Regions from separate parts of the Dialister sp. i34-0019-2H8 genome, predicted to be linked through region 1. Evidence: riboswitches for the same ligand, from Rfam matches in the RefSeq annotation. Region 1 holds a riboswitch; each other region holds the start of a gene.
The links. Region 1 has a riboswitch for cobalamin ahead of ACGG9R_RS03490 (autotransporter outer membrane beta-barrel domain-containing protein). Riboswitches for the same ligand answer to the same signal wherever they lie in the genome.
Positions count from the first base shown of each region.

Region 1 (4,966 bases):
ACGACTATGTCCTAAAAATTGACAGTAAATCTAAGGCCAAGGCAAGTGGCGTGGGCATCAAGACCATGAATGGCGCGAAAGGTACCAGCAAGATCACTGTGACTGGATTGGTCGATGTGGTGGCTGACGGCAAAGCAGATGAAAATGGGTTTGCTGCGAATGAAGCGATCAGTGCTGTAGCGTCCACTATAGATATCGGCGGTGGCAATATCGCAGCTATTAATGGTGCCTGGGCGGCCATCCGCGCCTATGGTGAGTTTGTGACGCAGAATACAGGTACAGTCTATGTCAATGTAAAGCGAGACGATAATGGCAAGATGGTCGGTGCCGGAAACAATAAGACCACCATCACCGGTGATTTCGTGACCAATGGCGGTATGGGTACCAAGGGGCAGATCAATGTCGGGCTCAATGGCAAAGACTCCTTCTGGGAAGGTAACTATGCGGATACCAGAGGATATGGCGTGACGCAGGGGCAGCTTGGTGCGGTCAACCTCTTTATGAAGGATGGAGCCCATTGGAAAGGCTTCGCTAACGGTGCCGTCAACGCTAATCTTGAAGGGAAAGACACGTATTGGTACGGCTTCGCCACCAGCGAAAACACCCAGCTCACACTGAAAGATGGTGCCACCTGGATCAATGCCATCACGCCAGATCAGCTGGATCAGAGCGGCAAACCGGTAGAAAGTCACATCGGATACCTCACTAGTGACAATGGCTTTATCGATATGACTGGGCGTAAAGTCTTTGTTGCATCCAGCAAGAGTCTCTCTGGATCCACCACCGGTGACGGTGCTTCTGCTATTACCGAAAGTGAAAATGGCATCACTGGCAACCTGACGATCAATGACTACAGCGGCTCTGCTACCATCCTCTACAGAAGAGACGCAGCAAGTCCGACAGATGTCCTTGGCGGGAATGTTACCGTGAAGAAAGCGGCGGATAATTCTGTTATCAATCTTCGTACGGATGGAGAGGGGCTTGATTACCATGATACCGATACCCTGCTGAAAACCTTCAAGAATCTGGCAAATAAACTCTACTACACTGAAAAAGTAGAAGACAAGGCAGATACTGCTGAGGTAAAGGCTGGGATGCTGGCAGGTGAAGGAGATGTTGTGACAGATACCACGCTGAATTTGGCTGATCATCTGAAAGGCACAGTAGGTATTAACGAAGGGCTGACCAATACCTCTGCTACTGTCAAACTGGCAGATATTATCTTCCAGAAAGATCATCAGGGTCAGGGAACCATCAAGATGGATCCATCGTCAATCAAGACGGGAGATAAATCGAACATCATCTACGGTGATAAAGAAACTGCGATGATGCGTGGTGCAAAGAGCGCAATGACCACCTCCATGCTCTCCTGGAGAAGCGATATGACAGATATGACCAGCCGCGTCGGTGATCTTCACTATGGCGCTGAGGATGGTATCTGGGCAAGAACCTTTGGCGGCAAAGTCAAGTACGACAAAGACAATGCAAAAGTGACGAACAGCTTCTGGGGAGCGCAGATCGGTGCGGACAAACTGCAGAAGAATGGCTGGCATGTCGGCGGTGCCTTCGACTACAATAAGGGCGATGCCAAGTATGACAAGGGCGGTGAAGGAGATCCGAAGCTCTATACCTTCTCCCTCTATGGCAGCAAACTCTTTGATGATGGGCAGTATCTGGATGTCGTAGCGAAAGTCGGACATACCAGCAATGACTATACGGTGTACAATGACAGCGGGTACAAGCTCGATGGGGATTACAGCGCGACTGGTTACGGTATTTCGGCAGAATACGGCAAGCGGTTTGGTGGTGAGAAAGGATTTATTGAACCACAGGTACAGCTGACACTTTCGCGCCTTGGCAGTGCAGACTATGATGCCGTCAGCAACTATGCGGGGGGCAAGAAGATGCACGTCAGCCAGGACGGCATGACCAGCTGCATCGGTCGTCTGGGCGTCGCTGCAGGAAAGGCTACAGATAAAGGCAACTTCTATCTGAAGGCCAGCCTGCTTCATGAATTCAGCGGGAAGACAACGAGCACCTTCAGTGCAGAAGGAGAAGCTACTTCCAGCGTTGATCAGGACTTCGGCGATACTTGGGCAGAGCTTGCTCTTGGCGGCACCTACAGACTGTCGCCATCCAGCATGCTCTATGCGGATGTCACGAAGAGCTTTGGCGGTGATTATGAAGTACAGTGGAAGGCCAATGTGGGTGTACGCTTCACCTTCTGATGCTTTTGATTTCGATAGCTCATCTCTGATCGTATAACAAAAAACTCGTGAATCGTAATGAGATTCACGAGTTTTTTTATATTAAGTTGCATTAGTTGTTGGAATCAAATAACCAGCAACTTACAACAATCAACAATTACTCATCCGCTATCTTATCAGTTGAAAAAGTGAATGAGAAGCTACTGCATTAAAGATTTTCAAATGTTTTTAATTTTCTCGTTGACTGTATGATAATCATACGGAATATCATTTCCTTAATGAAATGGTATGGGGAATGCTGGTGTAAATCCAGAACTGTCCTGCAACCGTATGGGGAGAAGGTTCATTGCACGTCTTTCACAAAGAAATGAATTCATCGAGGAACTAAGTCGGAGTGCCATGCTTTTTCGTAACTATCACATCATGATGGTGTTCAAAGATCTGCGAGGTATGGGTCGGATAGAGTGATATTTCTTTTGTGATGCTCAAAATCCGGTCTATACTTGGTAGCTTTTTTATTTAATCAGTATATCTGAGAGAGGAGTGCATGATTTATGAAAAAGGAAATGAAAAATTGGCTTCGCAGTAGCATTGTTTTGGCTTTGGCGGCGGGTGCCTTGGTCGGAGGTTCGTCTGTGCAGGCGGCTAATACGTATGATATGACCCAGGGGGAGTTTCTGACCAATGGACTCAATTATACGACTACGAACACGTACCAAGATAGGGATACATTGATTTATAAATGGGATGCACAAAACAAGAAAATCATTGGGGGAAATGTTAGCGTTGGTCAAGATGTCTTGAATTCATCTTATGATGGTGTCAATGTGAATCTGGTGATTGATGCATCAGATTTGTCGAGTATGAGCAACGATGATGTCAAAGAAGCTATGACGCAGTTGGCCTCTAAAATTAAAAATTATGCAGAGACTAACCGATATAGGCTGACTGCCTATGTACAAGTACGAGAAGGATTGACCGCTTCTTCCAAGGTTCTTCGTTCTTATCAGTTGGAATACAAAACTCCTGGTTGGGGTGATCCAGATCAAGAAATCAAACCAGATGCAAATGTCGGAGATCTAGCGGAGGGTGTCTTTGCCACTCCTATTATCAATGGCGCAGCAGGCAGTGAATATGAATTTGATGAAAATGGGGTTTGGCGATATAAAGGCTTTAGAGGAGCAGTGGATGTTAATTTTACTACTCCCGCTACAGATAATGTGTATGCGGCTATTCGTACAGATGGGAAAGATACAGGAATTTCAAATCTGACGGAAAATAGTTCGTTCAATTCTACTTTACAGATGAATGCAGATGCGTCTTCTTTAGCTGATTCCAAAGCTTACTTGGCGTATAGTGGGACAGGAAATCAGGTCAGCGTGATTGCTGATGAATTGAATGCTACGGTCAAAGGGACGGAAGCAACTGGGATTTATGCAGGGCATGAAAATGGTGATACCACGAGTAAGGTAGTGGTTAATGGTGGCATTAATCTGACATTGGATGGTAAGAAAACTACTGGTGTTGAAGCAGGAAAGAATGGGGAAGTCTCCTTATTAACTGGTCAGAAGATTTATAATAGAACCAATACTGTTAGTATTGAATCACCCAATGGTCATGCCGTATATGCACATGACGGAGGCAAGGTTACTTTAGATGCTGTGAAAGTCAAGAAAGCAGATAAATCTGTCATTTGCGCAGAAAAAGGTGGCAACATCACATTGGGCATTGTAAGTGGATTAACAGATGAATCGATTAGTACAGATGACGATGCAGGTAGTCAGGTCTCTTTATCTGTGGATGGAAATTACACAGGGCAAGTGAAGGGGAATGTCAATGTAGCCTTTACTAAGGGTTCTACTTATAAGGCAGATAATGATAGCATTGGCACTGTGACTTTGAATGGTTCCACATGGGATGGTTCCTTGTTGCGTGATAATGGATCAGTATCGATCAACTCTAACGGTCAGTGGAATATGGGAGAAACTGGTCGAGGTATCAAATTATCTGCTTTGACCGGCGGTAAAACGACAGCCAGTCGTGGCTATGTGAAGATGGGCAGTGATAATCTTCACATCGGTACTTACAGTGGAAATGGCACATTTATTTATGATCATGATGCTTCTGATCCGACGAAGATTCTTGGTGGGAACATTACTATTGAAGAATCTAAACCACTAAGTCTTTCTAGCACTGATTTGGGGGATAAGGGTGATTCTACAGCAGAGGGGACTTCCGCGTCTACAATTGCTATTGCGACCGATAGTGCCGGTATCGATACCACGGATAATGCTTTAGTTGAAAAAGTGCTGGATAATTTGGCAAGTAAATTGGCTTATCTGAACTATACTAAAGGAGAACGCAACTTGAGTGGTACCGTAGAATTATTGGAAGGACTGACCAGTAGTTCTGTGACCAAGCATTTTGCCAATCTGACTTTTGATGAAAAGACTGGCCAGGCAAAACGGGATTCGGAAGTCTATCATCCCTATGTCACCTATATCACTGGGGACGCTTCTATCGATACGGCCTATGCAGACGCTTACAATGCAGATACCAATACCTATGATTTCAATCAAGATGTATTTATTCGAGAAGCAAAGTCTACAGATTCCGTTTATCCAGGTAGTTTGTATTATGGATTGATTACCAATTATGGGACGGAATATGAAAAGCCAAGCAAAGGTTTTGGCATGTGGAAGAGTGCTAAACCAGATGATGGTCCTTCTTATACCATTGATCTTCACGGAAATAATTTG
Region 1 is NZ_BAABYQ010000001.1:860,262-865,227, forward strand. Features, by position in the region: gene ACGG9R_RS03485 (autotransporter outer membrane beta-barrel domain-containing protein) at 1-2,228, shown strand, start outside; cobalamin riboswitch at 2,457-2,628, shown strand; gene ACGG9R_RS03490 (autotransporter outer membrane beta-barrel domain-containing protein) at 2,762-4,966, shown strand, end outside.

Region 2 (4,966 bases), 470 kb from region 1:
TTCATTTGATTCTGGACAGTACCTCCGGCGTTGGTGCAGATTTTCTAGCCCTTCACCCGAATGTACACTGTATTTCCCTGACCATTGAAATGGGAGAGAATTACGTACCGGAAAGCGAGGCAACCATTAAGGCTGTCATCGATTATTCCGAAGCGACGAAGAAATCGGTACCTACGAGCCAGCCGAGTACCGGCGATTTTTTGAAGCTGTTCTCCGATATTCCTGCCGAAGACCCGATCATTGTGCTCTGCATTTGCTCCACCATCAGCGGCACGTACAACGGGGCGCTTTTGGCTGCCCGACAGTCGGGACGCAAGAATATCACGGTCATCAATACGAGAACGACGGCGATCGGCATGATCCATCTGCTGGAGGATGGTCTGGATATGATCGAGAAGGGGCTTTCCTATGAGGAAATCGCGAAAGCGCTCGAAGAAGCCTCGATGCGGACGGGACTCACCGTTGCGCTCGATACCATTGACTATCTGAAGCGCGGAGGACGCATCGGGAAGGCTGCTGGCCTCATTGGAAGCATTCTCAAAATCAAGCCGGTGATTTACCTGAATGAAAACAATGAAGTAGATGCTTTAGGGAAGGTGCGCACGACAAAAAAAGCAAATGCGCTCATGATCGATTATCTGAAAAAGCAGGAGCCGCTCAAGAGACTCGGCATCGTACACATCGAAAATGAAGCCGGAGCGAAGGTGCTCTATGACAAAGCGAAGGAAATGTATCCGGACATGGACATTACACTCACGACGGCGACCCCGGTTCTGACAGCCTATCTGGGTCCTGGGCTTACTGGATTCATTTTTGAAAGAGCCAAATAAATGGGGGAGAGAATGATGTATACCGTTATTGATGGGAATTGTTTCAAAAATATGCTGGTAGGAGCGTATCAGCTTTTCCAGAAGAAATATGAAATTATCAATCAGCTGAATGTTTTCCCCGTGCCGGATGGCGATACAGGGAATAACATGCTGAATACCTTGAAGTCCATGTACAGCATGATTGCGGAAGTCAGCCCGGAAGAGCCGGTTGGCATCATCGCTGAGAAAGCTTCTGCTGGTGCTATCATGGGGGCACGCGGAAATTCTGGTGTCATCCTTTCGCAGATCATTCATGGCATCAGCCGTGGCCTGCATGGCAAGAAGACTGCCTCCTGCGGACAGATGAGCAAGGCTTTCCAGTACGGTATCCTGTATGCATATCGTGCTGTCACCAAGCCGGTGGAGGGCACCATCCTTTCCGTAGCTCGCGGCATTGCGAAAGGGACACATGATGTATACCGCGTGGAAACGGATTTCAGCAAAATTTTGGAAGCATCTATCGATGCGGGAGAAGAAGCACTCGCTAAGACGCCGGAGCAGCTGCAGATTTTAAAAGATGCGAATGTTGTTGATGCTGGTGGTCAGGGACTGATCTTCTTTTTGATGGGTTGTCTGAATGGTCTGACCGGAAAAGTCGAGGATATCGAAGTCGATGTGAAGCCGGTCATCAGCCGTCTGGAAGCAAAAGGAGAGTCTTTCTCCATTGAGTATCCCTACTGCACGGAATTCATCATCAGCCCATGCAAAGTAAGTGCTCGTGAAGTTCGCCAGAAGCTTTCTTCCTGGGGGGAATCTATGATCGTCGCTGCGGGCGATAATCTGGTGAAGGTCCACATCCACGCCCAGCGTCCGGGCCATGTCCTGGACATGGCAGCGGACTGGGGTACGCTCCATGACATCAAGTGTGATAACATGGTCGACCAATTTCATAGAAATAAAGAAAAGCAGCAGAAGATGGAAAAGAAACCGCTTGGTGTCCTGACCGTGGTCTCTGGAGAAGGCTGGACAGAGCTTTTCGAAAAATCAGGCTGTGATGTTGTCTCCGGCGGCCAGTCCATGAATCCATCCGTGCAGGAACTCTCGGCAGGTATGGAAAATGGACAGTATGAGAAATATATCATCCTGCCAAATAACAAAAACATCATTCTTGCTGCGCAGCAGCTGAAGAAAATGCTTGGTGAAAAAGTCCATATCGTACCATCCACGAACCCGATGGAAGGGCTGGCAGCTGCTATGGTTTTTGATGGTAAGGCCACTATCGCGGAAAATCTTGATGCCATGGCCGATCGTCTTTCAGACATCAGGAGCGGTATGATCACGACCGCTGTACGTGACAGCATCGTCGGTGAATCCACCATTCACAAGGACGACTTCATGGGTCTTGTCAAAGGTTGTGAAGTCATCTCTGTACCGGAGCTTTCCGACTGCTTCATGCAGGTACTTGGTGAACTTATTGATGAAGATACCGAGATCGTCACCATTTACTTCGGAAAAGACCTTTCGGAAGAAGACTGTCAGAAAGAGATCGAGAAGGCAGAAAAAGCCTACCCGAATGTCACCTTTGAAATGTACGAAGGCGACCAGCCGCTGTATCCGATGTTTATCGCAGCAGAATAAGGAACATGAAAAGCAGAGCGAGAGCTCTGCTTTTTTTTTATGGGAATGATGAGGTTCTTTACACAAACACCGAATACATCTGACGCTGCGATTGAATCAGCGTTTCTTCAGGTTATCAGGATTTGAAGGGATAACGCACAGCCATCGAAAAGTACGCATCGGCTGCTTATGTCGGCCCTCCAGCATCATAGGACAATAAAATCTCTTGACATTAGTGGGAAATAAGAATATCCTATGAAAAGGTTAGTGAGTGATATTTACAGGGGAATCCGGTGAGACTCCGGAACTGTTCCGCAACTGTATAGGGAGTTTTCTCATGGCAATTCCTTCGCACGGACATGGGAGAGCAGGGAACCAAGTCAGAGCGCCTGAAAGATGTAGTCCGATCGTAAGCCATCGAGAGAGTGGCCGCAGGATCTTGGGATGGAGAAGTCCATCCTGACTTCGTGCGGCTTTTTTAGGTGTTACAGCGATGAATTTCTCATTTTTAAGGAGGAATGAAAATGAAAAAGAAAATGGGTGCCTTTATTTTATGCTTCGCCCTTCTTGGTGCGGGATGCGTCTTTGCAGAGGAGGAGAAGACGAGCCCGGAGGTCGATCCGGCAGCGACACAGATGACAGAGGCATATCCATCTCCGGATGCCATCCTTCCGCCAGTGCCTGTACCGCCGGAGAAGGGGATCCAGGATGTAGCCGCTTTTCAAAAATATGCAGAAGAGGTGGATCTGTATGTGAAAGCCTGCCAGCACTACATTGACGGAGCGACAAATGGTGCGAATGCCATCATAGAAGCCAGAAATAAAGCTGTAAAAAAGGCACAGGAAGCGGTAGATGTGTACAATCGCTTTTTTGATAAATAATAAACTGTTCCAGTCAGATACATAGAAAAGGATATACTCCGATGAAACAACTGATCAGCTACTATCGTATGCCGGGTGACCGGGAGGAGGAGATCTCGCGTCTTATCCATGCGGAAGGTCTGGATGGGGTGGAAAACCTCATATATGGCAGTCAGGCGGGGAGTCCGCCATTTTTGCAAATCACCGTGGGAACGCATCTCAGGTACTGGCCCTATTGGATGGATTTCTATGAAGGGAATAAGGATCGTCTGTTTGAAATTTTTACAAATCAGGATAATATACGCCAAATGTATGGCGCAGAGGATAGAGAAGGCTGGATACAGGTCATCCGTGCGAATATCCGTGCAGCACTGGCTGAGAAGCCCCGCTATTTGGTCTGGCATGTGCAGGAGAGTACGCCTGAAGAGGCCTTTTCCTGGCGCTTCCGCCATACCGATGAAGAAGTTCTGGCAGCGACGGCAGAGCTCTATCAGTCTTTCCGCGATCTGATCCCGGACGGGGTATTCATTCTCTTTGAAAATATCTTCTGGCCGGGGCTTTACCGGCTTGAACCAGAGAAGGTGGAATACTTTTTCACAAGACTGGATGATCCCGCTCATACAGGCCTTATGTTTGACAGCGGACATTTCATGATCACGAATCCGGATCTGAAAAGCGAAAAAGAGGCCGCGCTCTATATCAGGGAATGCATGAAGCGGCTGGGGAAAATGAGAGCGCTCGTGAAAGGTATTCATCTCTCCTGCTCTCTTTCCGGAGCATATATCCGCCAGTTCAGGCGAGAAATGCCGGTTCCGCTGACGAATCAGGTCATGATGCGTCATATATGTTCTTTGGATCATCATGATCCGTTTCGTACGAGAGCCGCCAGAGAGATCGTCGAGGCCATCGAGCCGGACTATGTGACGCATGAACTTTTCGGGAATACGTTCACCGAAGCGGTAGTGAAGGCACGAAAGCAGGCGTTACTGGTGACAGGGGCAAGGGAAACGCAAGTATATCACAGCGTTTGACTTCACAGGCATTTTAAGGAAACACTGATTAAATCGTTGTCAGATTTTACTCTTGAATTTTTATGCATAGCGAGGAATAACCTAACGAGAATAGCGAGCTATTTAAGGAAGGCTATGACGAAGCTATGTATAAAAATTCTTGTAGAATTTGACTCTGCGATTTAATCAGCGTTTCCTTAGGCAAAGCATAAAACCAAACAGTAATTTCCTCGGCATTCTCCTAAATCTGTGAGGCATAGAATTATTTTTCTTTGTCATTTTCCTGTAGTCCCCTTAAACTGGTAAAAATACCTGAAATCGAAAATTTTCAAAATACTATATTGACATTTTTCGAATAACCCGCTATAATACATTCAGAAAGTTAAATATGCTTCGTGAGGGTTCGATACGAATCCTGTACGAGAGAGTATTTCTTATAAGGAGGAATCCCAAATGTCTCTCAACGGTAAAAAAATTAGCGAATTCAAACTGAATGCATTCCAGCAGAACGATTTCATCGAAGTCACCGATAAGGATCTTCTCGGCAAGTGGAGTGTGCTCTTCTTCTATCCGGCGGACTTCACCTTTGTGTGCCCGACCGAACTTGAAGACTTGCAGGGCAAGTATGCTGACTTCCAGAGAATCGGATGTGAAATTTATTCTGTTTCCT
Region 2 is NZ_BAABYQ010000001.1:1,335,236-1,340,201, reverse strand. Features, by position in the region: gene ACGG9R_RS05760 (DegV family protein) at 1-830, shown strand, start outside; gene ACGG9R_RS05755 (DAK2 domain-containing protein) at 843-2,447, shown strand; cobalamin riboswitch at 2,663-2,838, shown strand; gene ACGG9R_RS05750 (hypothetical protein) at 2,951-3,307, shown strand; gene ACGG9R_RS05745 (hypothetical protein) at 3,349-4,317, shown strand; gene ahpC (alkyl hydroperoxide reductase subunit C) at 4,750-4,966, shown strand, end outside.
Region 2: another riboswitch for cobalamin. It lies ahead of ACGG9R_RS05750 (hypothetical protein); the one in region 1 lies ahead of ACGG9R_RS03490 (autotransporter outer membrane beta-barrel domain-containing protein).

Region 3 (4,966 bases), 1.6 Mb from region 1:
GTTAATGTATGTGTAGCCTAAAGTGGCGCTGACATGTTTATTGAATTCTTTCTGCAGAGACAGATTGACGCCATTATTTTTGATTTTCCCAGAGTTTCCATAGTTAAAAGCGGCACTATCCCATCCGATGAGGTTGTCGGCACGCTGGGTGTAAATATTGAGTGTGCCGGTAAGGGTGGAATTGAACTTATGATTGACACCCATTTCTACGGTATAGCCCTTTTCTGGGTCCAAGTTGGGTGCATTTTTGCTCATATAGTACAGTTCAAGGAGTGAAGGCGCTCTAAAGAATTTTTTGTAATTGACATAATAGTTTGTGTTTTCACTGGCCTTGTAGCCAATGGAAAGGCTTGGGGAAGTATTATTTCCGTATTGGCTGTTATGTGTGATACGAATGCCTGGGGTTACATTCCACTTGTCTGTGATGTCCCATTTATCCTGCACATAGAAGGCAGTAGTGGTTACGCTGGCACCTTCTTCCGGAGACTCCTTAGCAGGGGATCCACCACCGTAAGAATATTTATAATGAGGAATCTCATCTTTGTACCAATCGAAGCCACCGATAATTGTTTGGTCGTTTCCTTTATAAGTGAGTTGATCGGAGATACCGGTGGTCTTCATGTGGATATCTGTATAGCCACTTCCATCTGCTATGTTTGTGAGGTTGTTATAGTTATCTTCGATGCGATTTTGATTTCTGTAGATTGAGAACTGATTAGAAACACGATCGCTGATTTTTGCGTTATATTGCAGGCTGATACGGTCATTATCTTTTTTACCGTGATCAGCTTGTGTGCTGGTAGTGCCGCCATCGGGGCGCGTATAGTCTAATTTATATTTTTCATAATTGAAAACGAGATTGGAGTCATTGCCAAAGTCATATCCAAATTTAGTGGAAATTGATTTCGCGTTCAAGTGATTGATGGTATGACGATCCCAGCCGTCCTTGTACGTGCCCTGTAATTCTTTGTGAGCATCTACTGTCCAGAAAAAACCATTGCTGCTACCTTCGTTATAGATACCATACTTTTCTCCATTATAGCTGGCACGGGAGAGATCGAGCTTTGTGTGTACCTGACCGTCTTCTGGCTTTTTTGTGATGATGTTGATGGCACCACCTTGCGCATCACTGCCGTAGAGAGTAGACGCGGCTCCTTTCAATATCTCAATATGGTCGATGGAGTTCATGTTGGTCAAGGTGCCTAAAGCGGTGGTTCTGCTCATAACACCATTGGTGTTGATTCTCATACCATCAACCATGATAACTACATTTTGGCTACCATTGATTGTTAGTGGATTGGTGAAAGAAATCTGGCTAGAGGCATTCTGAGAGCCAAGAGCGACACCGGGTACAGAACGAATAGCTTCGGTCACATCACTATAGTGTTTTGTGGCAATGTCCTTCGCAGTTACGACTGCGACATCCGCATTGGCGTCGATCTTCTTTTCCGGTGTACGGCTCGCAGTAACGACCACCTCATCTAACGAATAAAAATTCGGGGGGGTGCTTTCTGCCTGCACGCTAAAAGCGCCTGTGGTAAGCACAAGAGCTGCCAAAGACGCTGTCAAAATTTTCTGATTCATTTTACTTCCTCCTTTATCCCGTATGGATGGAAACTTGAAAACAACCTGCGCCATCTGCTTCCGGTATACATCGCACCATCCGCAGCGGATCAGTTGTCTTCATCAAAGAGGGCAGTTCTTCTGGCTCGGCGTCCTCGCCTGTCCTCGTCTTCCCGGTTTCCCAGTGACATCGTGAGGAGGGCTCAGCCTTACAGCGGCGGGACCGCGACGGATTTGCGCCGTCTTCTCTTTTTACTTTCAAAGATTTTTTGAAAGACCTTCTTTGATTCAATATAAAAATGCTGTATGTATTATACAGCATTCACGCAGAAAAGGGAAATGAAATTTTAATGATTGAGGGTTCAAGGTTCAAAGGGTTCCGGTGGCGGCTTCGCCGCATTTTAGATGACGGTATTCTCGTATCGTCAGCCTTCCCCTCGAGGGGAAGGTGCCCCGAAGGGGCGGATAGGGTACTGGCGGTATGAAAGAAAGTGGGAAGGAGCGTCCCCAGTCACCATTTCTTGAACTTCATCGCTTCGCCTTTCGCAAGGGTGTCGCACATTTCGTTGTACTTTGTCCCGACATGGCCTTTGACCCATTCGAAGGTGAGGCGGTGGGGCGTCATGACACGGTCCAGGGCTTTCCAGAGGTCCTGATTGGAGACGGGGGTCTTGGCGGCGGTGAGCCAGCCGTTGCGTTTCCAGTTGTAGAGCCAGCGGTTGGTGATGGCTTTCTGCAGGTACTTGCTGTCGGTGTGGAAGGTGATGGTGCGGCGGATGCCGTCATCCAGGAGCTTCAGTGCTTCGTAGGCGGCGCGGAGCTCCATGCGGTTGTTCGTAGAGGCGGGCTCGCCGCCGGAGAGGGTGAGGAGCTCGCTGCCCTCGGCAGTGAGGAAGACGGCGGCAAATCCGCCGGGCCCATTGGGGTTCACGAGGCAGGAGCCGTCGGTGTAGATGATGAGTGTCTCGGGGAGGATGATGCGCTCGGTCTTGCCGTCGTAGGAGATGCAGCTGATGTCCATGGGTTCGGCGTAGGCGGGGTATTTCTTCTCGAGTGTTTCGATCGTTGGTGCGGGCTTTCTGGGGATGGCCGCATGGACTGCGGCTTTCGGCGGCGGGGCGATGGGCTTGCCGTACCAGGCCTCCGCTTCGGCTTGGGTGGCAAAGCCTTTGTAGATGGCTCCGGGAAATCCGGTGACTTCTTTCTGGCAGTCGCTCCAGCTGTAGTAGACGCCCGCATGGTGTCCGCGCTTGACGACGTAGTATTTCTTGGGCATGGGGTTCCTTTCGGGGAAATGGAGAGCGGGGGCAAGGGGAGGTGTGCCGCGCCCTTTTTCGTTTCATGAAAATGCGGCGCTCTGTGAAGGGGCGCCGCTCGATGATCTCTTATTCTATGCAGATGCTTCCGTCTTCGACCATTTTCCAGAAGCAGTAGAGGGTGGCTTTCGTATCAGCGAGGCTGTCGTGCCAGCCTTCCTCGGAGTAGCCGTAGTATTTCGCGCAGGTGATGAGTTTCTGGTATTTATATTTTCCCGGATAGCGGCTGCTCGGCTCGCCATAGGTCTTGGCGAAAGGCTTCATGAGGTCCATGTAGCGGACTTTGGAACGGCTCGGGATGTAGATGCCGTTTTGAATGAGCATCTTCTGGTCGTAGGGGAGGTTGTAGCCGGAGATGATCTTGGCGGCGTGGAGGATTTTCTCGATGCCCAATTTCCTCTCGCTGATGAGGGGCTTGCCTGCGACCATGGCAGGGGAGATGTGATTCACCGCTTCGGCGCTGGGCCAGCAGGTGGCGCGTGCAGGGCGGAAATATTCGTTCATCACGATCTCGCCCAGTCCGTTTACGATGGAGAGCTGCAGGATCTCGGCTGATGGGCCGAAGCCGGTGGTCTCGGTGTCCAGGACGAGGATGTCTTCTTTCTTGATCATAGTAAGACGCTTTCATTGATAATCATGGGATGCGTGGCGGGGGCAGGAATGGTGCGTGCTGCGCGCACGCGGTCTAAAAGGCGCGATCACCGGGTCTCTATTCTTCCCACGAGGTTTCTTTTTTATAGGCGCCGCCGTCAGCGATGTCTTGCTTTCTGCTGTGGCGGAACTTGCGGTTCAGGGTGGTGCGGATCTTTTTCTTGTCGCCTTTTTTGCCGGTGAGGCTTTCTGTCTCGTAGTCTTCGTCCCACTGCTTTTCGAATTTTTCTTTGCCGTACATTTTACGGGCGTACTGGTTCAGCCGGCTTTCCGGGGTCACTTTCTGCGGTCGTTTCATAGTGCTTCCTTCCCTTTAGAGATATGTCCCTATGGTATCATTATTGGGCGATGAATGCTAGGGGCAATGTGGTCAGGTCGTGGGGCGCGCCTTGAAGCTTGAAAGCAGGGATGAGCAGCTAGGGATTAGACTAGGAGATTGGGAGACATCAGATATCAGACTTCTATCCTTCAGCCTTTGGGCATCGCCCTTTATAAAATCGACGCGGAGCGGCGCTCGGGTGCTTTCGTTAGTAGTGATTTGTGTAAAAACGTTTTTCATCTGCATCATCTGCCTTTCATACCGCCAGTACCCTATCCGCCCCTTCGGGGCACCTTCCCCTCGAGGGGAAGGCTGACGATACGGGAATACCGTCATCTAAAATGCGGCGAAGCCGCCACTGGAATCCTTGCCTCCTCTCTTGCATCTCTCGCGCTTCCTGCTTATAATAGTTCACATAAAATTTTACCTATGAGTATAAAGGAAGGAACTCCTATGAAAAGTACATTTTTCCCTCATTTCACGATCGGGGTCGATGCATATGATGCCATCCCGGATATCTGCCTGGACTATGGCAAGACGGCGGTCATTGTGGGCGGTGAGAAGTCGAGAGCGGCAGCGGAGCCGCTGATCCGCAAGGCGATCGAAGGGAAGATCGAGCTTCTCGGCAGCTTCCAGTACGGGGATGACGCGACTTTTGAAAATGCAGAGGCGCTGACGAGGATCCCGGAGATCCGCAAGGCGGACATGGTCTTTGCAGTCGGCGGCGGCCGTGCGACGGATACGGCGAAGTGGGCGACGCATCTTCTGAAGAAGCCGCTCTTCACGTTCCCGACGCTTGCGTCGAACTGTGCGTCCGTCACGGCGGTCTGCATCATGTACCATCCGGATCACAGCTTCAAGGGCTCGATCTATCGCGACCGCAATGCCTATCACACGTTCATCAATACGGAGGTCATCGCACATTCGCCTCGTGAATATTTCTGGGCCGGTCTCGGTGATGCGCTGGCGAAGCAGTACGAGGTGCCGTTCTCCGCACGCGGCATGGATCTCACATGGGTGCAGGAGACGGGCGTCAGAAACGCGCAGAATGTAGCGCCCGGCATCCTGAAGTATGGCAAGGCGGCGCTCGAAGCAGTGGACAAGGGCATCGTGACGG
Region 3 is NZ_BAABYQ010000001.1:2,457,378-2,462,343, reverse strand. Features, by position in the region: gene ACGG9R_RS10690 (TonB-dependent receptor plug domain-containing protein) at 1-1,584, opposite strand, end outside; cobalamin riboswitch at 1,677-1,860, opposite strand; gene rnhA (ribonuclease HI) at 2,075-2,839, opposite strand; gene ACGG9R_RS10680 (exonuclease domain-containing protein) at 2,949-3,491, opposite strand; gene ACGG9R_RS10675 (hypothetical protein) at 3,589-3,828, opposite strand; gene ACGG9R_RS10670 (iron-containing alcohol dehydrogenase family protein) at 4,303-4,966, shown strand, end outside.
Region 3: another riboswitch for cobalamin. It lies ahead of ACGG9R_RS10690 (TonB-dependent receptor plug domain-containing protein); the one in region 1 lies ahead of ACGG9R_RS03490 (autotransporter outer membrane beta-barrel domain-containing protein).

Region 4 (4,966 bases), 390 kb from region 1:
GCTTTCCTCGGATTCGTTTCTGGCCTACAGCGCTGACTCCCTCTCGGATATGCTTTCTACGGCAGGTGTCCTTGTCGCGACGCTCGTAGAATATTTCTTCGGCTGGCACATCGATGGTGTGATGGGCGTCATCATGTCCCTCTTCATCCTTTGGACCGGCTATGGCATCATGAAGCAGGCGGTGAATGATATCTTAGGGTCGACACCGGATGCAGAGCTGTACAAGGAGATCAAGGATACGATCCTTCAGTGTCCGGGCGTTTATGGTGTCCATGACCTCATTGTCCATGACTATGGGCCGGAGAACCATTTTGCCACGGCCCATGTCGAGCTAGACAGCGATCTGAGTCTCGTCGAGAGCCATGAGCTGGCTGAAAATGTCATGACCACCCTTCGCGAGAAGCTCAAGGTGCAGGCGACCATTCATGCAGACCCGAAAGCCGTATCGAATCCGAAGGAAGGCGAGTACCAGCGCGATCTGGAAGCAGCCATTTACCGCTCCGGCCTGCCTTTGTCCTACCATGATTTCTTCGCCGAAGAACAGGGAGATACCATTCATATCTCCTTCGAAGTCCAGCTCAAGGGCGCATGCCGAAAGACAGATCGGGAAATCTACCAGGCACTCCAGAAAGAGCTTCTCTCGATCAATCCGCATTATCACATCGAGATGATGGTGGATCGGAACTTCATCAGCGGAAAAGTGTACGGAGAAAGCCGTGAGGATCTCTTTGACAAGGGAGAGAAGAATTGACGGGGAAGGCCCGACCTCTCCTGTTTTCCCCTTTTCGATTTCTTACAATTATGTTACAATAGAAAGGAAATTGAGACTGACAATCGAATAGACGGATAGCGATAGAAGAAAATAGGATGAAGGAAGTGTAGCGTATGAAGAAAAAGTGCAGCGCACTGCTCCTAGCAGGATTTCTTGCTTTCGGGGCGGGGCAGATTTCGATGGCAGACTACATGGTGGGTTCCAGAGGACCGGAAGTGCAGAACATTCAGCGTCGGCTGATCTCCAATGGCTACCGCCTGAAAGCGGACGGTAACTATAACAGCCAGACCTCGGCTGCGGTCAAGAAATTCCAGTTCAAAAAGCATTTGGATGTCGATGGGATCGTGGGGCCTGCGACATACAAAGCCCTGATGGGAAAGGCAATGAGCTGGGCGCCGGAGAAATCGACACGCAAGGCCGGACACGAGGCGAATCACAAGGCTTTTATGGGCATCGATGATGCGACCGTTCAGTGGCACCATGAAAACGCGATGTCTTCGACAGTGAAAGCCATCATGGAAGAAGCAAAGAAATATGTCGGCGTACCGTACCAGTTTGGCGGCACGACACCCAGAGGCTTCGACTGCTCCGGCTTCATCCAGTACGTATTCAACCGGAAGGGCATCGTTCTTCCCCGCGGAGCGGATGAACAGTATAGTGCGGGCCGCAAGGTATCTGTCAACGCACTGAAGCCCGGGGATCTTGTCTATTTCCAGACCTATGCCGAAGGCATCTCTCATTCCGGGCTCTATCTCGGTGACGGTTACTTCATCAGTGCCACGAGCAGCCAGGGCGTCGCGGTCGCGACCATGAAGAGCGGTTACTGGCATGATCGCTACATGGGAGCCAATCGCGTGCTGTGATCGGCGGGCATTTCCCTTACATTTGACTTACAAAAGGCTGTGAAGGATGGCTTCACAGCCTTTTTGATACGGCAGGGCTCCTTCTCTGCCTCCTCTTTCGTTTTTAAGGAGTATTCCATGCGTATCGCAATGATCCAGATGGCATCCGCTTCCGGTGACGTGGAGAGAAATATCAGTCGTGCTTTTTCCATGATGGAAGAAGCGGCAGAAAAGAGTGATCTTCTTGTACTCCCCGAGCTGTGGACGATCGGCTATAATTTTCATCACTTCGAAGAGCATATCCTTTCCCGCCATGCTCTGCTTCTCGAAAAGCTCTCTGACTTTGCAAGGACGCACCGTGTGACGCTCTCTCCGGGGACACTTCCTATCCGTCACGGTGCTATCATACGGAATACAGGCTTCCTCTTTGCACCGGATGGAAAGTGCATTGCAGAGTACAGCAAGCGGCATCTTTTCCAAGGATACCTCGAAGCGCAGCTCTTTCATCCGGGGGATGCGCTCATGCAGACAAGGATCCATGGCATCCAGACGGGGATGGCTGTCTGCTATGAGTTCTATTTCCCAAAGATGTGGAGAAAAATGGCAAAGGCCGGGACGACCCTCGTCCTCGCGCCCGCTTCCTGGCCGAAGAAGCATATCCTCCAGTGGCGTGTCCTTTCCGCTGCCCGTGCCATCGAGAACGGCATCTGCATCTGCGCCGTCAATATGGCAGGTACCTATAAGGATGTCGTCCTAGGCGGCCACTCCCGCTTCATCGATCCCCTGGGGCATGTCCTCGCTGAGGCGGGCGAGGGCGAGGAGATCTGCTATGCCGAGTATGACGAGGAAAAATATAAAGATCTCGGGAAAAAGCTCTCCGTCGTTTCCGGCGTTGTATATGGGAAACAATGAAAGACTTCCGGCATGAAAAACATCCGCACTTCTTTTATAGAAATACGGATGTTTTTTTATGCGTCTTCATAGGCTCCTGCGTCAGGCTTGCGCGATGATATAAAAGAGAGACAAAGCACGCTTGAAATTAATGCTATAAACATAATTTATTATTTAGTTATTAGAGTGCACTTGCATTTTATTAGTCGTATCATTATAATGATAAAAGAGCTGACTTGTGTTTTATAAGATACGATAAAGCTCACACTTATATTTTCTGATACATAATTCGACAACTACATAGGAAACAGGACAGGGGAAGCCGGTGAGAATCCGGCACTGTTCCGCAACTGTATGGGGAGCTCTCTCATGGCAAGTCCGTCACGAGGACATGAGAAGCGAGGAACTCAGTCAGAGTGCCTGCCTGTTTCTACTGCAGGAAACCTGGCTCGTTCAAAGTCAGGGACATGGGTTGACTGCTCGAAGCCGTGCTTGCAAAACGTGTGAAAGGCGCAGCGCCTCACAAAGAAATGAAAAGAATGTACGGCTTCAAAAGAGCACCGCTTGGGAGAAACCACGCAGCAGAGCCTCTTTGCGAGATCAGACCTATGATTTTCCTGAAAATCGAAAAGCTATCGAATGAATAGCCGCAGATACAGAGCGTGCTTTGTGATGCCATGAAATGAGTACACAGCACAGCCTGTTTTTCTGCGGCTTTTTTGTATCGGTCGGAGAGACGGTGATGAGGAGAAAGCACCGTTTCTTCAGGGAAGAGAGGTACATATGATGAATAGGAAACACTATTTACACATCTTAGGTACGGCCGTGTTTGCGACGCTGTGCAGCATCGCAAACAATTTTTCGGGGGGGGGTAGGTGCAGCAGAGGCGTTGTCTGCTTCCGATGCTCCGGAATTTGAACTGGCAGGAATCACTGTCGAAGCGAAACGCCCGGATTGGGAATCCAAACTCTCTCCAGGTACCGTCACGGTCATTCGTCCTGAAGAATATAAGGGTGAGCAGAAGGATCTTCCTGATTTACTGAAAATGGTCCCAGGCGTGCATGTGCGTGAAGTGAATGGCAAGGGACAATATACCGTCGTCACTGTTCGTGGTTCTACCGCAGCACAGGTCGGCGTCTTTGTCGATGGTGTCATGACGAACCTCGGCGGTGATGCAGCTGTCGATATCTCCACCATTCCGGTCAAAAATGTTGAACGTATCGAAGTTTACCGCGGATATATCCCGGCTCGTTTTGGCGGGACCTTCATCGGCGGTGTCATTAACGTGGTGACAAAGAAACCGACAAAGGCGAATATCTCGGCAGAACTCGGCAAAGCCTCTTTCGGGGGAAAGAGCGCCAGCCTGGAAGTGGTGAGTCCGCTCGCCTCTGGCAGCTTACTCGTGGGCCTGAACTATGAAGCAGCCAAAGGGGATTTTCCGTATCATAATTACTCCTATGATGATCCGAAAAATCAGAAAGAGGTGCAACGAGTTTTAGATGAGTATCCGAGCGTGATCGAAAGTATTGAGAATAGTCTGACATTAGATAATTGGAATAAAAATAATATAGAAGATTTGTATAAAAGAGGCGATATATCTGAGAATGTAAGGAATCAATATATTGATAGTGCAGGGAAAGTAGATAATGAAGGATGGTTGGGTTATGTGCGGAATGGTGGATTAATTAATTCATATATCGAAGTGAATACCCAAAAGGCAAAAGATGAATTAAGGGATACGTATTCTAAATGGGATAATTCTTTTGCTGATGAGAATCTAAAGTCTTCTGCAACGGTTTATTATTATAATTCGGACGAACGTTTTAAACGTGAGTATGATAACTATACTAAAAATATTGAAAAATTGCAAAGTAATATAGATTCGGGAAAATATAAGACGGAAAGGCAAATTAAGCTAGCAAAAAAAACTATTCAACGAAATAAAGAGGCGCAAGCTAATTTAGTATTATATAATTTGCAAGATTCCTGGGATAATAAAACTGGGTATTTTGAAGATTCACATTTTGCCACAGAAAAAAAACAAGTATCCAAATTAGTTGAAGATAAATTAGCTACTGATCCTGAATATAAAGATAAGCTAAATCAAAAAATTGATGAAATAAAAAGTGAAGCCGATGTATTGAATAATACGAAGAAGGACCTCGATCCAGAAACTTCTGGAGAATATGAAAAAAAGAAGAATGACTTGGATACTAAGAAGCGCACTTTAGAGAACTTTAAAAGACTGGAAAAAGAAAAAGCAGAACGACATCGTAAATATAACGACAGGAAGAATATTAGTAGTTTAATTAAGTGGCAGAATGACAATTGGATGGTGAAGGCTTCCTATGATCATATCAATAGACACCTTCCTGACTCGACCTGGGGGCTGGAGTCTGTCGCTGATAATGGACATGATATAGGGATCGGAACAGATACCTTTGATTCAGTGTGGGCGGAT
Region 4 is NZ_BAABYQ010000001.1:1,250,880-1,255,845, reverse strand. Features, by position in the region: gene ACGG9R_RS05300 (cation diffusion facilitator family transporter) at 1-751, shown strand, start outside; gene ACGG9R_RS05295 (NlpC/P60 family protein) at 886-1,635, shown strand; gene ACGG9R_RS05290 (nitrilase-related carbon-nitrogen hydrolase) at 1,753-2,526, shown strand; cobalamin riboswitch at 2,791-2,948, shown strand; gene ACGG9R_RS05285 (TonB-dependent receptor plug domain-containing protein) at 3,335-4,966, shown strand, end outside.
Region 4: another riboswitch for cobalamin. It lies ahead of ACGG9R_RS05285 (TonB-dependent receptor plug domain-containing protein); the one in region 1 lies ahead of ACGG9R_RS03490 (autotransporter outer membrane beta-barrel domain-containing protein).